DNA from 2 places in the Streptomyces sp. NPDC090088 genome. Region 2 is predicted to be linked to the other one. Evidence: riboswitches for the same ligand, from Rfam matches in the RefSeq annotation. Region 2 holds a riboswitch; the other holds the start of a gene.
The links. A riboswitch is a leader RNA that binds a small molecule or an ion and turns the genes downstream of it on or off. The one in region 2 is predicted to bind glycine.

Region 1: linked by a shared signal. The riboswitch ahead of gcvP (aminomethyl-transferring glycine dehydrogenase) and the one ahead of gcvT (glycine cleavage system aminomethyltransferase GcvT) in region 2 are both predicted to bind glycine.

What each region holds. Positions count from the first base shown of each region.
Region 1 is NZ_JBIVDZ010000011.1:507,082-517,416, reverse strand. Features, by position in the region: gene ACIPSJ_RS44615 (DNA polymerase IV) at 1-1,241, shown strand, start outside; gene ACIPSJ_RS44610 (PRC-barrel domain-containing protein) at 1,476-1,856, opposite strand; glycine riboswitch at 1,971-2,065, shown strand; gene gcvP (aminomethyl-transferring glycine dehydrogenase) at 2,241-5,126, shown strand; gene ACIPSJ_RS44600 (ABC transporter ATP-binding protein) at 5,175-6,413, opposite strand; gene ACIPSJ_RS44595 (ABC transporter permease) at 6,469-7,317, opposite strand; gene modA (molybdate ABC transporter substrate-binding protein) at 7,314-8,138, opposite strand; gene ACIPSJ_RS44585 (molybdopterin-dependent oxidoreductase) at 8,346-8,834, shown strand; gene ACIPSJ_RS44580 (molybdopterin-dependent oxidoreductase) at 8,749-10,335, opposite strand, start outside.
Region 2 is NZ_JBIVDZ010000002.1:1,255,423-1,265,757, forward strand. Features, by position in the region: gene ACIPSJ_RS14440 (serine/threonine-protein kinase) at 1-828, shown strand, start outside; gene ACIPSJ_RS14445 (L-serine ammonia-lyase) at 833-2,200, opposite strand; gene glyA (serine hydroxymethyltransferase) at 2,258-3,520, opposite strand; gene gcvH (glycine cleavage system protein GcvH) at 3,535-3,912, opposite strand; gene gcvT (glycine cleavage system aminomethyltransferase GcvT) at 4,011-5,138, opposite strand; glycine riboswitch at 5,303-5,400, opposite strand; gene ACIPSJ_RS14465 (AAA family ATPase) at 5,557-6,240, shown strand; gene ACIPSJ_RS14470 (enhanced serine sensitivity protein SseB) at 6,308-7,099, shown strand; gene ACIPSJ_RS14475 (enhanced serine sensitivity protein SseB C-terminal domain-containing protein) at 7,273-8,028, shown strand; gene ACIPSJ_RS14480 (ABC transporter permease) at 8,383-9,381, shown strand; gene ACIPSJ_RS14485 (ABC transporter substrate-binding protein) at 9,419-10,335, shown strand, end outside.

The DNA of each region.
Region 1 (10,335 bases), on a different contig from region 2:
CCACCGCGTCGTACGAGGCCCGGGTCTTCGGGGTGCACTCCGCGATGCCCATGGCCCAGGCGCGGCGGCTGACGCCGAACGCCGCGTATCTGGTGCCGCGCTTCGCCCTCTACCGGTCGATCAGCGAGCAGGTGATGGGACTGCTGCGCGAGCTGTCGCCGCTGGTGGAGCCCTTGAGCCTGGACGAGGCGTTCGTGGACCTGGAGGCCGGTGAGGCGGCCTCGGACGCGGCGTCGGCACGCCTGGCGGGGGAGAGGCTGCGCGCGGACATACGCGCCGTCACGGGGCTCTCCGGGTCCGTCGGGCTCGCCGCGTCCAAGATGCTCGCGAAGATCGCCTCCGAGCAGGCCAAGCCGGACGGTCTGGTGCTGATCGAGCCCGGCACCGAGCGGGCCATGCTGGGGCCGATGCCGGTAAGGACCCTGCCGGGGGTGGGGCCGGCGACGGGGGACCATCTGCGGCGGGCCGGGATCACCACGGTCGAGGAGATCGCCGAGGCGGGGGAGGACGAGCTGGTACGGCTGCTGGGCAGGGCCCACGGGCACGCGCTGTACGCGATGGCGCTCGCGCACGACGAGCGGCCGGTGGTGGCCGAGCGGGAGACCAAGTCGGTGTCGGTCGAGGACACGTACGACGTGGACATCCATGACCGGGTGCGGGTGGGTCTTGAGGTGCAGCGGCTGGCCGACCGGTGCGTGCGGCGGCTGCGGGGGGCCGGGCTGTCCGGGCGGACGATCGTGCTGAAGGTGCGGCGGTACGACTTCTCGACGCTGACCCGGTCCGAGACGCTCCGGGGGCCCACCGACGATCCGGCGGTGGTGCGGGAGGCGGCCGCCCGGCTGCTGGACTCGGTGGACACGACGGGGGGTGTGCGGTTGCTGGGGGTGGGGGTGTCGGGGCTGGCCGACTACACGCAGGAGGACCTGTTCGCGCAGGCGGCGGCCGGGGAGGCGGGGGAGCCGGTGCTGGAGGAGGACGTCGCGGAGCCGGTCGCCGAGCAGGAGGCGGCGGCCGAGCGGCGGTGGCCCGCGGGGCACGATGTGCGGCATGCCGAGTACGGGCACGGGTGGGTGCAGGGGAGCGGGCTGGGGCGGGTGACGGTGCGGTTCGAGACGCCGGCGTCGGTGGGGCCGGGGAGGGTGCGGACGTTTCGGGTCGACGATCCCGCGCTGGAGCCTGCGGAGCCGTTGCCGTTGGTGGCGGGAGGGGAGGGGGTTCCCGTGGAGGGGGTTGGGGCGTGACCGGGGTGGGGCTGGGGCCGGGGTTTCGCTCGCCCGCGCTCGCGGGGTGCCGCTGCGCCCACCCGTGCCGCCCCTAGCGGCACGCATGCCCGCAGCGGGGAAGCCGGCGGCAGCGCTGCACGCATGCGCGCAGCTGGGTGGCCCGCGGCGGCTGAGTGGCCTAGCGGGCAGCGGAGTGGGCCGGCGGCTGGGGGGCAGCTGGGTAAGGGCGGCGGCTGGGGGCCGGCTTTGGGGTTATGCGTCGGCGTCCTCGGTGCCTGCCAGTTTGCCGAAGTGGTGGTCGGGGTGGGGTGGGGGTGGGGTGGTCGTGTCGAGGCCGTAGTGGTGGTAGAGCTGGAGTTCCTGTTCGGGGGAGAGGTGGCGGCCGACGCCGAAGTCGGGGGCGTCTTTGATCAGGGCGCGGTCGAAGGGGACCTGGAGGGTGCCTTCGACCAGTTCGCTGGGCTCCAGGGGCACGAAGGCGTCCCGGGAGAACAGGCCGGTGCGTATGGCCGCCCACTCCGGCACGCCCGTCGCGTCGTCGAGGTACACCTCGTCGATCGTGCCGATCTTCGTGCCGTTGCGGTCGAACGCCTTGCGGCCGATCAGGTTGCGCGGATCGATGTCGGTCTCCACGGGCCCTCCACTTGGTCGCAACTCATCCGTAAGCACTACAAAAGAGCACATTCAAGGAGGCGGCCACTCGAAGACCCTGGTGTTGCCCTCGCTGGTAGGCTGGCAAGCGGCTGCTGACCCCGTGCGGGAGAGTCCTCCGGACATTCCGGAGGCGCCGAAGGAGCAACTCCTCCCCGGAATCTCTCAGGCTCACGTACCGCACGGACGAGGTCACTCTGGAAAGCAGGGCGGATGTCGACACGTTCGCTCTCACCGACGGTGAAAGCCGGGAGTCCGCAGGACACCCGGTGAAGCTCTCAGGTTGAGATGACAGAGGGGGAGGCCGTCGGGGTACCCGCGCCGGGGTACCCCTCGAAGGTCGCTTCAGACCAGGAGGCCTCCGCAATGACCGTCCACCGCCCTTCGCTCTCCGAACTCGAACAGGGGATTCCGTTCGAGCAGCGTCACATCGGGCCCGACCAGGAGGCGCGGGCCAAGATGCTCGCGCAGGTCGGGTACGGCTCGCTGGACGAGCTGACGGCCGCCGCCGTGCCGGACGTGATCAAGAACGCCGACCGTCTGGAGCTGCCGGGCGCTCGCACCGAGGCCGAGGTACTGGCCGAGCTGCGCTCGCTGGCCGATCGCAACCAGGTGCTCGGCTCCATGATCGGACTGGGGTACTACGGCACCTTCACGCCGCCCGTCATCCTGCGCAACGTGATGGAGAACCCCGCCTGGTACACGGCCTACACGCCGTACCAGCCGGAGATCTCGCAGGGCCGCCTGGAAGCGCTGCTGAACTTCCAGACCGTGGTCGCCGACCTCACCGGGCTGCCCACCTCCGGTGCCTCGCTGCTCGACGAGGGCACCGCAGCCGCCGAGGCCATGGCCCTGTCGCTGCGCATGGGCAAGAACAAGAAGGGCGTCTTCGTCATCGACGCGGACGTCCTCCCGCAGACCATCGCCGTGATCCAGACGCGTGCGGAGCCGACGGGCGTGGAGGTCGTGGTCGCCGACCTCACCGACGGCGTTCCGGCGGACCTCGCCGCGCGGGAGATCAACGGCGTGCTCGTCCAGTACCCGGGCGCCTCCGGGGCCGTACGCGACATCAAGGCGCTCGTCGAGCAGGCGCACGGGCTGGGCGCCCTGGTCACCGTCGCCGCCGACCTGCTCGCGCTGACCCTGCTCACCTCGCCGGGCGAGCTGGGCGCCGACATCGCCGTCGGCACGACCCAGCGGTTCGGTGTGCCGATGGGCTTCGGCGGGCCGCACGCCGGGTACATGGCGGTCCGCGAGAAGTTCGCCCGCAGCCTGCCCGGGCGGCTCGTGGGCGTGTCCGTGGACGCGGACGGGAACAAGGCGTACCGGCTGGCGCTCCAGACCCGTGAGCAGCACATCCGCCGGGAGAAGGCCACCAGCAACATCTGCACCGCACAGGTGCTGCTCGCCGTGATGGCCGGTATGTACGCCGTCTACCACGGACCCGAGGGGCTGCGGGCGATCGCGCGGCGGACCCACCGGTACGCCACCATCCTCGCTGCCGGGCTGAAGGCCGGCGGGGTCGAGATCGTGCACGGCGCCTACTTCGACACCCTCACCGCGCGCGTGCCCGGCAAGGCCGCCGAGATCGTCGCCGCCGCCCGCGCGGGCGGCGTCAACCTGCGGCTCGTCGACGCCGACCAGGTCTCCATGGCCTGCGACGAGACCACCACCCGCGCCCAGCTGGGTGCCGTGTGGACGGCGTTCGGGGTCGCCGGCGACGTCGAGGCGCTGGACGCGGCCGCCGAGGACACGCTGCCGGAGGCGCTGCTGCGCACCGACGGCTACCTCACCCACCCCGTCTTCCAGCAGCACCGCTCCGAGACCGCGATGCTGCGCTACCTGCGCCGGCTCGCCGACCGGGACTACGCCCTGGACCGGGGCATGATCCCGCTCGGCTCCTGCACCATGAAGCTCAACGCGACCACCGAGATGGAGCCGGTCACCTGGCCCGAGTTCGGTCAGCTGCACCCCTTCGCGCCCGCCGAGCAGGCCGAGGGCTATCTGACGCTCATCCGTGAGCTGGAGGAGCGGCTCGCCGAGGTCACCGGGTACGACAGGGTGTCCCTGCAGCCCAACGCCGGGTCGCAGGGCGAGCTGGCCGGACTGCTCGCCGTACGCGCGTACCACCGCGCCAACGGCGACGCGCAGCGGACCGTGTGTCTGATTCCGTCGTCCGCCCATGGCACCAACGCCGCCAGTGCGGTGATGGCGGGCATGAAGGTCGTCGTCGTGAAGACCGCCGAGGACGGCGAGATCGACGTCGAGGACCTGCGGGCGAAGATCGAGCAGCACCGGGACGAGCTGGCGGTGCTGATGATCACCTACCCGTCCACCCACGGGGTGTTCGAGGAGCATGTCGCGGACATCTGCGGCCAGGTGCACGAGGCCGGCGGCCAGGTGTACGTCGACGGCGCCAACCTCAACGCGCTGGTCGGACTGGCCAAGCCGGGGTACTTCGGCGGGGACGTCTCGCACCTCAACCTGCACAAGACCTTCTGCATCCCGCACGGCGGCGGCGGTCCGGGCGTCGGTCCGGTCGCGGTGCGCGCGCACCTGGCGCCGTACCTGCCGAACCACCCGCTGCAGCCCGCCGCCGGGCCGGAGACGGGCGTCGGGCCCATCTCGGCCGCGCCGTGGGGCTCCGCCGGGATCCTGCCGATCTCCTGGGCCTACGTCCGGCTCATGGGCGGTGAGGGACTGAAGCGGGCCACGCAGGTGGCCGTGCTCAGCGCCAACTACGTCGCCAAGCGGCTGGAGCCGCACTTCCCCGTGCTCTACACCGGGCCCGGCGGGCTGGTCGCGCACGAGTGCATCATCGATCTGCGGCCGCTGACCAAGGCGACCGGGGTGAGCGTCGACGACGTCGCCAAGCGCCTCATCGACTACGGCTTCCACGCGCCGACGATGTCCTTCCCGGTGGCCGGCACGCTGATGATCGAGCCGACCGAGTCCGAGGACCTCGGCGAGCTGGACCGGTTCTGCGAGGCGATGATCGCGATCCGCGCGGAGATCGACAAGGTCGGGGCGGGGCAGTGGGCCGCCGACGACAACCCGCTGCGGGGCGCGCCGCACACCGCGGCCGCGCTGGGCGGGGAGTGGAAGCACGAGTACACCCGTGAGGAGGCCGTCTTCCCGGGCGGGGTGTCCGTCGCCGACAAGTACTGGCCGCCGGTGCGCCGGATCGACCAGGCCTTCGGTGACCGGAACCTGGTCTGCTCCTGCCCGCCGCTGGACGCGTACGAGGACTGACGCGCCACGTACGGCAGAGGCCCCGCTTCGGCGGGGCCTCCCGTGTGTCTACGCCGGGTACGCGTGCGTCTGGGTCGCCTTCACCGTCGCCCAGACCGGGGCGCCCGGATGCAGGTCCAGGTCGGCTGCGGCGACCGTGGTGAGGTCGGCGGCGAGCGGAAGCTCGCCGGTCAGGTCGGCGCGGATCTGGTCGCCGTGGGTCTCCAGCCCCGCGACCTCGCAGCGCCAGAGGTTGCGGGCGCTGGCGCCGGTCGGGCGGTCCCGGAAGAGGGTGACGGCGCTCGGCGGGAACGCGACGAAGACCTCACCGGAGAGGTCTTCGGTGGTGGTGATCGCGGGGCCCGTTTCCAGCTTGACCGTGTGGCCCTCGGCCCGGCCCCGGTAGAGGTTCAGGCCGACCAGGTGGGCGATGTAGTCGGTGCGCGGGTGGCGGGCGATGTCGGCGGGGGTGCCTTCCTGGACGACCCGGCCCTCCTCAATGACGATCAGCCGGTCGGCCAGCACCATGGCGTCCAGCGGGTCGTGCGTGACCAGGACGGCCACGGCCTCGAACTCGGCCAGATGGCGGCGGAGTTGGGACCGTACGTCCAGGCGGGTGCGGGCGTCGAGGGCCGCGAGGGGCTCGTCCAGGAGGAGGAGCCGGGGGCGGGTGGCCAGGGCGCGGGCCAGGGCGACGCGCTGGGCCTGGCCGCCGGAGAGGCGGCGGGGTTTGACGCCGGCGTGCTCGGTGAGGCCCATGCGGTCCAGCCAGGTGGCCGCCTGCGCGCGGGACTCGGCCTTCGTCGCGCCGTGGCAGCGGGGGCCGAAGGCGACGTTGTCGAGGGCCGTGAGGTGGGGGAAGAGGAGGTAGTCCTGGAAGACGACGCCCACCGGGCGGGATTCGGGGGGTGTGCGGTCCAGTTCCGTGCCGTCGAGGTGGAGATGGCCGGCGGTGAGGTGGGTGAGGCCGGCCAGGGCGCGCAGGGCGGTGGTCTTGCCGGCGCCGTTGGGGCCGAGGAGGGCGACGACCTCGCCGGGGGCGGCGGTGAGGGTGATGTCGAGGTGGAAGGCGGGGCGGGTGACGACGAGGTGGGCGTGCAGGCCGGTGGGGTGTGCGTGCGGGTGCGGGTGCGGGTGTGTGGGGGGTACCCGGCCTTCGGCCGGGTCGGGGTTCCCACCCGCACCGCCCGTGCGGGTATCAGGGGCGGGTGCGGGTGGCCCCTGTGGAGGCTGCGCGCCGTCGGCGGCCGCGGGTAGTGCGCGGGAAGGGCGTGCGCCGTCGGGGGCTTCGGACTCGGGGGGTGTCATCGGGTGGATGTCCAGCGGGAGGTCGTCGAGGGTGCCGTCGTCCGGCGGATCGTGCTCATGATGCCGTCATCCATCGGTCCCGCAACCCCGCGAGGACCGCGATCGACACGGTCAGCAGGACCAGGCTGAGGGCGATGGCCGCCTCGGGGTCGTTCTGGAGGGCGAGGTAGACGGCGAGGGGCATGGTCTGGGTGCGGCCGGGGAAGTTGCCGGCGAAGGTGATGGTGGCGCCGAACTCGCCGAGGGCGCGGGCCCAGGCGAGGACCGCGCCGGCCGCGATGCCGGGGGCGATGAGGGGGAGCGTGACCCGGCGGAAGGCCGTGAAGCGGGAGGCGCCCAGGGTGGTGGCCGCCTCCTCGTAGCGGGGGTCGGCGGCCCGGAGCGTGCCCTCGACGCTGATCACCAGGAAGGGCATGGCCACGAAGGACTCGGCGACCACCACACCGGCCGTGGTGAAGGGGAGGGTGATGCCGAACCAGGCGTCGAGCCACTGGCCGACCACCCCGTTGCGGCCCAGGGCGAGCAGCAGGGCCACGCCGCCGACCACCGGGGGGAGGACCAGGGGGAGGGTGACCAGGGCGCGGACGAAACCCCGGCCGGGGAACTCGGTGCGGGCCAGCAGCCAGGCCAGGGGGACGCCCAGCACCAGGCTCACGGCCGTCGCCGCCGTCGCGCTGAGCAGGGAGAGCTGGAGGGCCTGCCACACCTCCGTGCTGGTCAGCAGGGACGGCAGGCTGCTCCAGGGGGCCCGCACCAGCAGGGCGACCAGCGGCAGCAGCAGGAACGCCAGAGCTGCCGCTCCGGGGAGGAGGAGCGGCAGCGGCACGGACGTGCGGACGCGCCGGCGCCGGGGACCGCCCGCGAGGGTGTCGGCCGCGGCGCCGGGCGCGTCGGACTTCGTCACGGCTTGAGGAAGCCCGCGTCGGTCAGGACCTGCTGGCCCTCGGCGGACTGGACGAGGGCGATGAACGCCTTGGCCACGGCCGGGTTCGGGGCGTCCTTCAGCAGGGTGATCGGGTAGTCGTTGATGGCGTTCGCGGACTCCGGGAACTCCACGCCCTCGACCTTGCTGCCCGCGGCCTTCACGTCGGTCTTGTAGACGACCGCCGCGTCGGCCTCCTTGAGGACCACCTTGTTGAGGGCGGACTTCACGTCCTCCTCGTAGGAGACCGGGGTCAGCTTGAGCTTGCTGGCGTCCAGCGCCTTCTGGGCGGCGGCGCCGCACGGCACCGTCTTGTCACAGAGGACGACCTTGAGCGAGGACTTGGTGAGGTCCTTCAGGGAGGAGATCTTGTCGGGGTTGCCCGGCAGGGTGGCGATCTCCAGCTGGTTGCGGACGAAGGTGGCCGGGGCGGTGGCGTTGTCCTTCTTGTCCGTCACGATCGCCATGGTCTTGGGGCTCGCGGAGGCGAAGACGTCGGCCGGCGCACCGCTGGTGATCTGCGCGGCGAGGGTGTCACTGCCGCCGAAGCTGAAGTTGACCGTGGTGCCGGGGTGCGCCTTCTCGAAGTCGGCCTTCAGCGTGGTGAAGCTCTCCTTGAGGGAGGCCGCGGCGAACACGGTGATCGAGCCCGACAGCTTGGGCGACGCGGACGACGAGGTGTCCGACTTCGTCTTCGCGGACGAGCCGTCCGAGGACGAGCAGGCGCTCAGGGCCAGCAGGGCCGCGACCGAGGCACCGGCCAGATGGAGCGTCCGCCGGGTCCGGCGGACGGAACGGGTCATCACGAGTGAACTCCTCTGAATCCATGGGGAAAAGCTGTCGCGCCCTGCTGCGACCTGTGTATCAGCCGCCAGGCGATGATACTGCCGCATTTGCCAGGCGTAAGTCTTCTGTCACATCGCATGAGCTGCATACTTATGACTTGGGCCTGGCATGTGCGTTTGTACGGTGAGGCGCGGTGGGTACCGTCATCCGGGAGGTGGCCGCACATGACGCTCGCCGAACTCGCGCTCACCGGAGATCTGGCCCGGCCGGCCCGGCTCACCGTGCCCGACCTCCTGCGCTGGCCCCAGCACCGGGTCCGGGTCAGCTTCGAGTGCGCCACCAGCGGCACCCAGCACCACGGCTTCACCGGACCGCGGCTGTACGACGTCCTCACCGACGCCGGCCCCGGCTTCGACCCCGTCCGGCGCAAGGACCGGCTGCGCTTCCTCATCGCGGTCACCGGCGCCGACGGGCACCACGCCCTGCTCTCCTGGGCCGAGATCGATCCCGATTTCGCCCATGCTCCCGTTCTGCTCGGCGTCAGCATCGACGACACCTCGCTGGACCGGGCGGGCCCGCAACTGGTGCTGCCGCAGGACCGCTGCGGGGCCCGGCACATCAGCGGCATCACGGCGATCCGGCTGGACGGGGCCTACGGCGGCTGGCATCCAGTGCCCGCCACACCCGGTCGCGCGTCAGCGGCAGCTCCGTGAACCGCACCCCGGTCGCGTCCCGCAGCGCGTTGGCCAGCGCCGGGGCGACCGGGTTGAACGGGCTCTCGCTCATCGACTTGGCGCCCAGCGGGCCGATGGCGTCGGCGGTCTCCATGAAGTGCACCTCGGTGCGCGGCACGTCCGCGTACTGCGGGAGCCGGTAGCGGCGGAAGGCCGCGGTCTCGACCGCGCCGCGCGCGTCCAGTCGTACGTTCTCGAACAGGGTCGCGCCGAGAGCCTGGGCGATGCCGCCCTCGACCTGGCCGCGGCACTGCATCGGGTTCATCACCTTGCCCGCGTCGGCCGCGTGGACGCTGCGCAGGATGCGGATCTCGCCCGTGGCGGGGTCGACGGCCACCCGGAACCACTGGGCGTTGAAGGCGACCGAGCGCGGGGTGCCGCCGAAGTGGCCGTCGGCGGCGCACTCGACGCCGACCGCGCGGGCCGCCGCGTACAGCTCCTTGAGCGGCAGCCGCCCGCCGGGGTGCAGTACGGCCTCCTCGGCCAGCCGGCAGTCGGCGCGCGGGACGCACAGCTGGGCGGCGGCGAAGTCGAGCAGCAGGTCGGCCAGGGCGCGGGAGGCGCGGAGGGTGGCCTTGCCGGCGACCACGGTGCCGGTGGAGGCGAAGGCGCCGGTGTCATGGCGTACGACATCGGTGTCGGACTGGCGGACGGTGATCCGGTCGACGGTGGTGGCGAGTTCGCCGGCCGCGATCTGGCGGTGCACGGTGGTGGTGCCGTTGCCGAACTCGGCGGTGCCGACGGCCAGATCGAAGGAGCCGTCGGGCAGCAGTGCGGCCTTCGCGTCGGCGATGTGGCCGCCGGGCGGGCCTGTCGCGATCATCGCCAGGGCCGCGCCCTCGCCGACCAGCCAGCCGTCGGGCGCCGGGTCGCGGGGCTCCGACTGGGCCCGGCGCACGATCGACACGCACTGGTCGAGGCCGTAGCTCGCGATGTGCAGGTCCTCCTCGTGGCCGCCGGGGGTGAGCATCGACTCGCCCGGGCCGATGACGTTCCGTGCCTTGAACTCCAGGGGATCCAGGCCCAGTCGGCGGGCCAGCTCGTCCAGCGCGGACTCGACGGCGAACATGACCTGGCCCAGGCCGTAGCCGCGGAAGGCGCCCGCCGGGACGGTGTGCGTGTAGACGGAGTACGCGTCGACCTTCTTGTGCGGGGCCCGGTACATCGCCATCGACTCGCCGACGCTGTGGAACATCACCGCCGGGCCGTGGTTGCCGTACGCCCCGGTGTTGGAGACCACCCGCAGCTGGAGCGCGGTCAGGGTGCCGTCGCGGCGGGCGCCCGCCTTCACGCGGACGGTGAAGGGGTGCCGGGTGGTGGCGCCGTAGAACTGCTCGGCGCGGGTGTACTCCAGTTTCACCGGGCGGCGCAGCCGCAGGACGGCCAGCGCGACGATGTCCTCGACCAGCATCTCCTGCTTGCCGCCGAAGCCGCCGCCGACCCGGCCCGCGACCACCCTGACCTGCTCCGGCGGCAGGTC
Region 2 (10,335 bases):
GGCAAGCTGGAGACCGTTCCGCCGCCGGACCAGGATGCCGATCCGACGCCCGGGACCGGGTCCCCGTCCACCGCGTCACCCCGCCACCCGCGCAAACGCCTGCTCCTGGTCGCGGCCGCCGCGGTGATCGTCCTCGGCGCCGTCGCGGCGTTCGTGTTCACCCCGTCCCTCCACTCGCGGAACGGCGCGGTGCGGTCGTCGTCCGGCGGCAGCGCGTCGGACGCCGTCGAGCCCGTGGCCGGGACGGAGCGGACGTCCTCCGCGAGCCCGAGCCGTTCGGCCTCGCCCACCGCCGGGTCCGCACGCCCGACGCCGACCGCCCCGGGCGGTACGTCCGACACATCCGGAACATCCGGAACATCCGGAACATCCGGCACGGAGACGGACGTCCCACCGAACGGGTCCGGCGCGCGCTCGCCCTCCGCCCCCGCCACGACCGCCGCGTCCTCGACGGCCGCCGTACACGTCACCTCGTCGTCGATCAGCGGCGTCAACGGCAGCGACGACCCGGCACAGGTCAAGGGCTCCGAGGCGGACACCTCCTGGGTCGGCAACGACGCCGCCTGCTCCGCCTGGCTGGACGACAACGGCTCCGGCGAGCTGGCGGGCGTGCTCAACACCTCCCTGAACCAGTCCTGCGGCGCCGAGCTCTACCGCAACGACGGCGTCGCGTACACGTTCCAGGCCTCCTGGGGCGCCGCGAAGACGAGCTTCGTCCCCGACGTCGGCCACACCATGTGGATCTGCGTCTGGAACGCGAGCGACCGGTCCGACGAGCAGTGCTCCGCCCGCTTCGGCATGAAGGGCGTCACCCCCGTCAAGCAGTGAGCCCTCAGCACTCGATGATGTTCACCGCCAGCCCGCCCCGGGCCGTCTCCTTGTACTTGACGCTCATGTCGGCGCCGGTGTCCTTCATGGTCTTGATGACCTTGTCGAGGGAGACCTTGTGGGAGCCGTCGCCGCGCATGGCCATGCGGGCGGCGGTGACGGCCTTGACCGCGGCCATGCCGTTGCGTTCGATGCAGGGGATCTGGACCAGGCCGCCGACCGGGTCGCAGGTGAGGCCGAGGTTGTGCTCCATGCCGATCTCGGCCGCGTTCTCGACCTGCTCCGGGGAGCCGCCGAGGACCTCGGCGAGGGCGCCCGCCGCCATCGAGCAGGCGGAGCCGACCTCGCCCTGGCAGCCGACCTCGGCGCCGGAGATGGACGCGTTCTCCTTGAAGAGCATGCCGATCGCGCCGGCGGCGAGGAGGAAGCGGACGACCCCGTCCTCGTCGGCGCCGGGCACGAAGTTGACGTAGTAGTGCAGGACGGCGGGGGTGATGCCGGCCGCGCCGTTCGTGGGGGCGGTCACCACACGGCCGCCGGCCGCGTTCTCCTCGTTGACGGCCATCGCGTAGAGGGTGATCCACTCCATCGCGTGGGCCAGCGGGTCGCCCTCGGCGCGCAGCTGGCGCGCGGTCACGGCGGCCCGGCGCTTCACCCGGAGTCCGCCCGGCAGGATGCCCTCGCGGGACATGCCGCGGGAGACGCACGCCTGCATCACCCGCCAGATGTCCAGCAGGCCCTCGCGGATCTCCTGCTCGGTGCGCCAGGCCCGCTCGTTCTCCAGCATCAGCGCGGAGATCGACAGGCCCGTGTCCTTCGTCAGGCGCAGCAGCTCGTCGCCGGTACGGAAGGGGTACTTCAGGACCGTGTCGTCCAGCACGATGCGGTCCGCGCCGACCGCGTCCTCGTCGACGACGAACCCGCCGCCCACCGAGTAGTACGTCTTGGAGAGGAGTTCGGCCCCGGAGGCGTCGTAGGCCCAGAGGGTCATGCCGTTCGCGTGGTACGGGAGCGCCTTGCGGCGGTGGAGCTTGAGGTCGTCGTCGAAGGAGAACGGGATCTCGTGCTCGCCCAGCAGCGACAGACGTCCGGTGGTCCGTATCGTCTCGATGCGGTCGTCGGCCGTCTCCACGTCGACCGTGCGCGGGGAGGCGCCCTCCAGGCCCAGCAGCACCGCCTTCGGGGTGCCGTGGCCGTGGCCGGTGGCGCCGAGGGAGCCGTAGAGCTCGGACCGTACCGAGGCGACCGACTCCAGGAGCCCCTCGTTGCGCAGCCGGCGGGCGAACATCCGGGCCGCGCGCATCGGGCCGACGGTGTGCGAGCTCGACGGGCCGATGCCGATCGAGAACAGGTCGAAGACCGAGATGGCCACGGGGTACTCCTTGGAAAAGGGCGGGGGCGCACGCCGTCGGGCGCCCCCACCAGGGAACTACTTGTTCAGACCGGGGTAAAGCGGGTGCTTCGTGGTGAGGGCCTCGACCCGGGTCCTCAGGGCCGCCGCGTCGTACGACGGCTTGAGGGTCTCGGCGATCACGTCCGCGACCTCCGCGAAGTCCTCGGCCGTGAAGCCGCGGGTGGCCAGCGCCGGGGTGCCGATCCGCAGACCCGAGGTGACCATCGGCGGCCGCGGGTCGTCGGGGACGGCGTTGCGGTTGACCGTGATGCCGACCTCGTGGAGGCGGTCCTCGGCCTGCCGGCCGTCCAGCTCGGACGCGCGCAGGTCGACGAGGATCAGGTGCACGTCCGTGCCGCCGGACAGGACGTTCACCCCGGCCTCGCGGGCGTCCGCCGCCGTCAGCCGCTCGGCGAGAATGCGCGCACCCTCCACCGTACGACGCTGGCGCTCCTTGAAGTCCTCCGAGGCGGCGACCTTGAAGGAGACCGCCTTCGCCGCGATCACGTGCTCCAGGGGACCGCCCTGGAAGCCCGGGAAGACGGACGAGTTCAGCTTCTTCGCGAAGGCCTGGCGGGCCAGGATGATGCCGCCGCGGGGGCCGCCGAGCGTCTTGTGGGTGGTGGAGGTGACGACGTCGGCGTAGGGGACCGGGTTCGGGTGCAGGCCCGCCGCGACCAGGCCGGCGAAGTGCGCCATGTCGACCCACAGGTACGCCTCGACCTCGTCGGCGATCCGGCGGAACTCCGCGAAGTCCAGCCGGCGCGGGTACGCCGACCAGCCCGCGATGATCACCTTCGGGCGGTGCTCCTTGGCGAGCCGCTCCACCTCGGCCATGTCGACCAGTCCGGAGTCGTCGACGTGGTAAGCCACCACGTCGAACTGCTTGCCGGAGAAGTTCAGCCGCATGCCGTGGGTCAGGTGGCCGCCGTGGGCGAGGTCCAGGCCCAGGATGGTGTCGCCGGGCTGGGCCAGCGCGAACAGGGCCGCCTGGTTGGCGGAGGCACCGGAGTGCGGCTGCACGTTGGCGTACTCGGCGCCGAACAGCTCCTTCACCCGGTCGATGGCGATCTGCTCGGTGACGTCGACGTGCTCGCAGCCGCCGTAGTAGCGGCGGCCCGGGTAGCCCTCGGCGTACTTGTTGGTGAGGACCGAACCCTGGGCCTCCATGACCGCGACCGGAGCGAAGTTCTCCGAGGCGATCATCTCCAGGGTGGACTGCTGGCGCACCAGCTCGGCGTCGACCGCGGCGGCGACCTCCGGGTCGAGCTCGTGCAGGGACGTGTTCAGGACGGACATACCTCTACGACTCCTCAGCCGGCGGTGAAGGCGGTGTACTCGTCGGCGGAGAGCAGCTCGGCCGGCTCACCCGTGACGCGCACCTTGAACAGCCAGCCGCCCTCGAAGGGGGCCGAGTTGACCAGGGAGGGGTCCTCCACGACGTCCTCGTTGACCGCGGTGATCTCGCCGTCGACCGGCGAGTACAGGTCGGAGACCGACTTGGTCGACTCCAGCTCGCCGCAGGACTCGCCCGCGGTCACCGTGTCGCCGACCGCCGGGAGCTGGACGAAGACGACGTCACCGAGCGCGTTGGCCGCGTGCTCCGTGATGCCGACCGTCGCCACGCCGTCCTCGGCGGCCGACAGCCACTCGTGCTCCTTGCTGTAACGCAGCTGCTGGGGGTTGCTCATGGCCTGAATTCTCCTGTACGCGGGGGAGTGCTGGTGAAGGGGGGACTGCTGGAGGCGTGCGTGACCAGCGGAGATGTGCGCAGGGTCACGCCCGGTGGCTACTTCTGGCGCTTGTAGAAGGGCAGGGCCACGACCTCGTACGGCTCGTGGCTGCCCCGGATGTCCACGCCGACGCCCGCCGTGCCGGGCGCCGCGTGCGCCGCGTCGACGTAGGCCATGGCGATCGGCTTGCCGAGGGTCGGGGAGGGGGCACCGGAGGTGACCTCGCCGATCACCTCACCGCCGGCGACCACCTGGTACCCGGCGCGCGGGATCCGGCGGCCCCCGGCGACGAGACCGACGAGGACGCGCGGCGGGTTCTGCTCGGAACGGGCCGCCGCCGCGGCGAGCGCCTCGCGCCCGACGAAGTCGCCCTCCTTCTCGAACTTCACCACCCGGCCGAGCCCGGCGTCGAAGGGGGTCAGGTCGGTGGTCAGCTCGTGCCCGTACAGCGGCATGCCGGCTTCCAGGCGCAGGGTGTCCCGGCAGGACAGCCCGCAGGGCACCAGGCCGACGCCCTCGCCGGCCTCGGTCAGCGCCTGCCACAGCGCCACGGCGTGCTCCGGCTTCACGAACAGCTCGAAGCCGTCCTCGCCGGTGTAGCCGGTGCGGGCGATCAGCGCCGGGACCCCGGCGACGGTGCCGGGCAGCCCGGCGTAGTACTTCAGGCCGTCCAGGTCGGCGTCGGTCAGCGCCTTCAGGATCCCGGGGGACTCCGGGCCCTGGACGGCGATCAGCGCGTACGCGTCGCGGTCGTCGCGTACTTCGGCGTCGAACCCGGCGGCGCGCTCGACGAGCGCGTCCAGGACGACCTGGGCGTTGGAGGCGTTGGCGACGACCAGGTACTCGCTCTCGGCCAGCCGGTAGACGATCAGGTCGTCCAGGATGCCGCCGTCGGCCCGGCAGATCATGGTGTAGCGGGCCCGGCCCACGCCGACCGAGGCGATGTTCCCGACCAGGGCGTGGTTCAGCAGACCGGCCGCCTGCGGGCCGGTCACGGTGATCTCGCCCATGTGGGAGAGGTCGAAGAGCCCGGCCCGGGTCCGCACCGCGACATGCTCGTCGCGTTCGGAGCCGTAGCGCAGGGGCATGTCCCAGCCGGCGAAGTCGGTCATGGTCGCGCCCAGCGAGCGGTGCAGGGCATCGAGCGCGGTACGGCGCGGTCCAGCGGAATCGGTACTGCTCATCGGTCGTTCGTCTCCCAAAGGTCCCGGGGGTTCCAGGGCATGACAGCGGGGCTGTCCTCCCCATCTGTCATCGGAACCTGAGAGGTTCGCCCTGACCACCTTCGTGATCACGGCTTGCACCTTGGGTGGGGCCACCGACACGGCGGCCCGCTTTTCAGATGTGCCTCGCCCGCGCGGTAACGGGGCCTGAGAGATTCAAGGGAGGGACTTGCTCCTTCGGCGCCCCAGTGAAGACTGCTGGGGACTCTCCCGCGCGGATTCAAACGGCCGGTATGCAGTTGGCGGCCACATCATTGCATGCCGGGCAGAGCTTTGTAACGGGGCTGTGGCCGGACGCGAACGGAACCGCGAGAGACCGTGCATTACCTTCTCTTTACATTAAGTGGGGAGAACCTTTCCTGAACCCCCGGGGAGGACGATCACGGTGACAAGGACCACGGCATACGCGACGACGACAGGGCTCGCCCTGCCCGGCCAGCCGGCGGCCCCGGCCCGCGAGCGATGCGGCGAGACCCCGGCCCGGGTCGTCCGCGACCTGCGCGACCGCGCCGGCCACAGCCCGCACGGCCTGCTCTTCGGCCCCCGTGACCTGGTCGTGGTCACCGGGCTGCCCGGCAGCGGCAAGTCCACCCTGATGCACCGCACCGTCCAGGGCATACGCATCGACTCCCAGGACACCCGCGACCGCTGGGACGCCCGCCTGGCCCGCTTCCTGCCCTACGCCGTCTACCGCCCGCTGGTCCGGCTCGCCCACTACGCCGGACTGCGCGGCGCCCTGCGCACCGGTGAGGGCGTCGTGGTGCACGACTGCGGCACCCAGGCCTGGGTGCGCGACTGGCTGGCCCGCGAGGCCCGCCGCCGCGGCGGCACCCTGCACCTGCTCCTTCTGGACGTCACGCCCGGCCTGGCCCTGGACGGCCAGCGCGAGCGCGGCCGGGGCGTCTCCCGGTACGCCTTCCTGCGCCACCGCCAGGCGGCCGGCCGGCTGCTGCGCGCGGCGGAGAAGGGGAAGCTGCCCGAGGGGGTCGGCTCGGCGTTGCTGCTCGACCGGGACGCGGCGGACGTGCTGCACCGGATCGCCTTCGCGCGCCGGACGGACTGATGGACTTGTCGGCGCCACCCGCTAGCCTTTCCAGCCTCAGCAGTGGTTTCCAGCAGGCGGTAGTGAGATGGACTTCCCGGCGGACATTCCCGCGGACTTCCCGGCACAGGCACACCCCCACCCGCACGGCGGTTGGCCCGGCAACGAACTGGAGGAGGTGCTGTCGGCCTCCCTCGGCGTGCCCGCCGCGGCGGCCCGGCTCATCGAGGTACTGAGCCGCAGTTTCCTGTGGGTCCCGTTGCCGGAGGGCGGCGGCCCGCACAGCGGCGCGCTGGACCTGCCCACCACGGAGATCGAGGGCCAGGTGTACGTCCCGGTCTTCAGCTCCGAGGAGCAGTTCCGGCTGGTCGTCGGCTCGCATCTGTCGTACACCATCGCCCCCGCCGTCGAGTTCGCGCGCGGCCTGCCGCCGCAGGTCGGCGTCGCCGTGAACCCCGGGGGAGTGGTCGGCCTTCCGCTGCCGCCGGAGGCGGTCGCCGAGCTGTGCCGGTCCCGGCGCACCGAACTGGACGGCCCCGCCTCGGGCGGCCGGGTCCGCCTCTTCGAGCCGGACTGGCAGGACGACCCGATGGACTTCCTGTCCGCCGCGGCGGCGGAGTTCGCGGCGATCGGCGTGGTCGCCTCGGCCCGCCGGTGCCTGGCCGCGGTCGAGACCGCCGACCCCGTCATGTTCGTCGGCGTCGAACTCTCCCAGTGGGAGGGCGACCTGCGCGCCCTGCCCCTGGAGGCCCTGGGCCGGGCCCTCGGCCGAGTGCCGGTCCGGTGGCCCGTGAACCTCGTCCTGCTCGACGTCGCGGACGACCCGGTAGGCCACTGGATGCGGGAGAACGTCCGCCCCTTCTATCAATACGGTCACTGAAAGCGCCCCCTTGGGGGCGCGGGGAACTGCGCGAAGTACCACGACGGGCCCGCACTCGCCCACGCACAACAGGTCCCGAGCTACTGGGCGCATAAGCTTGTCACTACACGCGGGGCAACTTCGAAGGGGCGGTACGACAGGTGAGCGCGAGCCTCAGCGGCAGCGTCGAGCACATGCTGCGCCAGGTGACCCCCGGGCGCTACGACGCCTACGAGGCACTCCTCCGCGCCCTCGCCACGCCCTCCTCCGGCCAGGTCTGGATGCTGCTCTGGCACGGCCAGTCCGGCTCCCCGGACGCCCAGTACGGGAACATGGAGGTCGACGGCCACGGCTACGCCCCCTGCGTGACCTCGGCCCAGGAGCTCTCCGCGAGCGGCTGGAACCGCTCGTACGAGGTGGTCGAGGGCGTCGACGTGGCCCGCACGCTCTACCCCGACCGCTACGGCCTCTGGCTCAACCCGCACGCCCCGGGCGGCGGCGTGGGCATCCCCTGGCTGGACCTGCGCCGGATCGCGGCCGGCCTGGACCGCCAGCCCGCGGGGCCGCTGCGGCTGACGGAACCGGCCATCGAGGTCCCGCAGTTCTACGCGCTCCTGTCGCAGAACGCCCACCGCACCCCGGCGGTCCGCTCGCTGCGGCGCGCCTGGGTGCAGCCGGCGCTCGGGGCGCCGTACCTCGCGATCGGCCTGGACGTGTACGACACCTCGCCGCCCGCCGTCGACTCGGTGCGCGCGATGATGCAGCAGTCGATCGGGGCGGTGCCGGACGGGCTGCCGGTGTCGACGGTGGCGATGACCGACGAGTACGACCCGGTCGTGATGTGGATGCGGGCGACGGCACGCCCGTTCTACGACCGGGAGGCGCACGCGGCGTTGCCGCCGGCGCCGGTGGCCGGGTACGGCTACCCACCGGCTCAGGGCGGTTACTGAACCGACAGGGCGCTCCGTCCGGGGCGGCTGAGACGGTTCACAAGTTTTACGTAACGAACACATTTCTCCGCGCGTAGATGGCGATGGAAGGTTCCGTTCCGCCCGGATTGACCTCTCTGTCCCAACTGACCCGCGTCCGAGGGGCGTTACCCACTGTTCGGATAACGGAATCCCCCGGACTGCATCACGGTTGCGCATACTTTCTCCGCCAGATCTGGCGGGTGATCGCGGCGACGCTGAAGACTCGCCAGTCAGACATGAGGTTGGTTTAAACCTCATGATCGAGCAAGTCGACAAAGCCGCAATCCGCGGCTGGCGTAGGCCGGTCACCACCGGCGAGAGGGGTCGCTCACCGTGACCGCACCGATCGAGACCACCGGGGCGGCAGCCGAGGCGCAGCCGGAGGCTGTGCTGGAGGGTGCCGGTAAGGGGCAGATCGAGGGTCGTTCCCTCGGGCAGATCGCCTGGTCCCGGTTCAAGAAGGACAAGGTGGCCGTCGCGGGCGGCGTCATCGTGATCCTGCTGATCGTCGTCGCGATCCTGGCCCGTCCCATCCAGGCCCTGTTCGGCCTCGACCCCAACGCCTTCCACCAGGACCTGATCGACGCCAACACCTCGCTGCCGACCGGCGGCTGGGGCGGCATGAGCCTCGATCACCCCCTGGGTGTGGACCCGAAGTTCGGCCGTGACATCGCCACCCGCATCCTTGAGGGCTCCTGGGTGTCGCTGGTGGTGGCCTTCGGCGCCACGATCCTCTCGAACGTCATCGGCGCGATCCTGGGTGTGGTCGCCGGCTACTACGGCGGACGCGTGGACTCCGTCATCAGCCGGCTGATGGACACCTTCCTCGCCTTCCCCCTCCTGCTGTTCGCCATCGCCATCTCCGCCACCCTGCAGGGCGGGGCGTTCGGCCTGAACGGACTGCCGCTGCACCTCAGCGTGCTGATCTTCGTCATCGGCTTCTTCAACTGGCCCTACCTGGGCCGGATCGTGCGCGGCCAGACCCTCGCCCTCCGGGAACGCGAGTTCGTCGACGCCTCCCGCGGCATGGGTGCCAAGGGCCCGTACATCCTGTTCCGCGAGCTGATGCCCAACCTGGTCGGCCCGATCATCGTCTACTCGACGCTGCTGATCCCGACCAACATCCTCTTCGAGGCGTCCCTCAGCTTCCTCGGCGTCGGCATCCAGCCGCCTCAGGCGTCCTGGGGCGGCATGCTCCGCGAAGCGGTGACGTACTACCAGGTCGATCCCGAGTACATGATCGTGCCCGGCCTCGCAATCTTCGTGACCGTGCTGGCGTTCAACCTGCTCGGTGACGGTCTCCGCGACGCTCTCGACCCGCGCAGCCGCTGACGCCTGCCGCCATCGAGAGCCCGAAAAGTTTCCGACAATGGAGGGGAACCCGCCCATCATGCGAAGGTCAGCGCTGGCCGCGATCGCGGCCATCGGCTCCGCCACTCTGCTCGTTGCAGGGTGCAGCAAGGCCGATGACAACAAGGACGGCAACGACGGCGGCAGCTCCGCCGCGGCCAACGCCGCCACCAAGGGTGTCGTCAACGCGTCCGACAAGAAGGGCGGCACGGTCACCTACGAGCTGTCCGACGTCCCGGACTCGTTCGACCCCGGCAACACGTACTACGCGTACATGTACAACTTCAGCCGGCTGTACGCCCGCCCGCTGATGACGTTCGAGCCCGGCCCCGGCTCCAAGGGCAACACCCTGGTCCCGGACCTCGCCGCGAGCAAGGGTGTCCCGAGCGACGGCGGCAAGACCTGGACGTACAAGCTGCGTTCGGGCCTGAAGTACCAGGACGGCTCGGCGATCACGTCCAAGGACGTCAAGTACGCCGTCGAGCGCTCCAACTTCGCGCGTGACGTGCTCTCCCTCGGCCCGAACTACTTCCAGCAGTTCCTGGTCGGCGGCGACAAGTACAAGGGTCCCTACAAGGACAAGAGCGCCAAGGGCCTCTCGTCCATCGAGACCCCGGACGACACCACGATCGTCTTCCACCTGAAGCAGGCCTTCCAGGAGTTCGACTACCTGGTCTCGGCCCCGCAGACGGCCCCGGTGCCGCAGGCCAAGGACAACGGCGTCGACTACGTCAAGAACATCGTGTCCTCGGGCTCGTACCAGTTCCAGAGCTACCAGGACGGCAAGCAGGCCGTTCTGGTCCGCAACAAGAACTGGGACCCGAAGACCGACCCGCTGCGCAAGCAGCTGCCGGACAAGATCGTCGTCAACCTGAAGGTCAACGCCGAGACGATCGACAAGGACGTCGAGGCCGGCGACGCGATCGACCTCGGTGG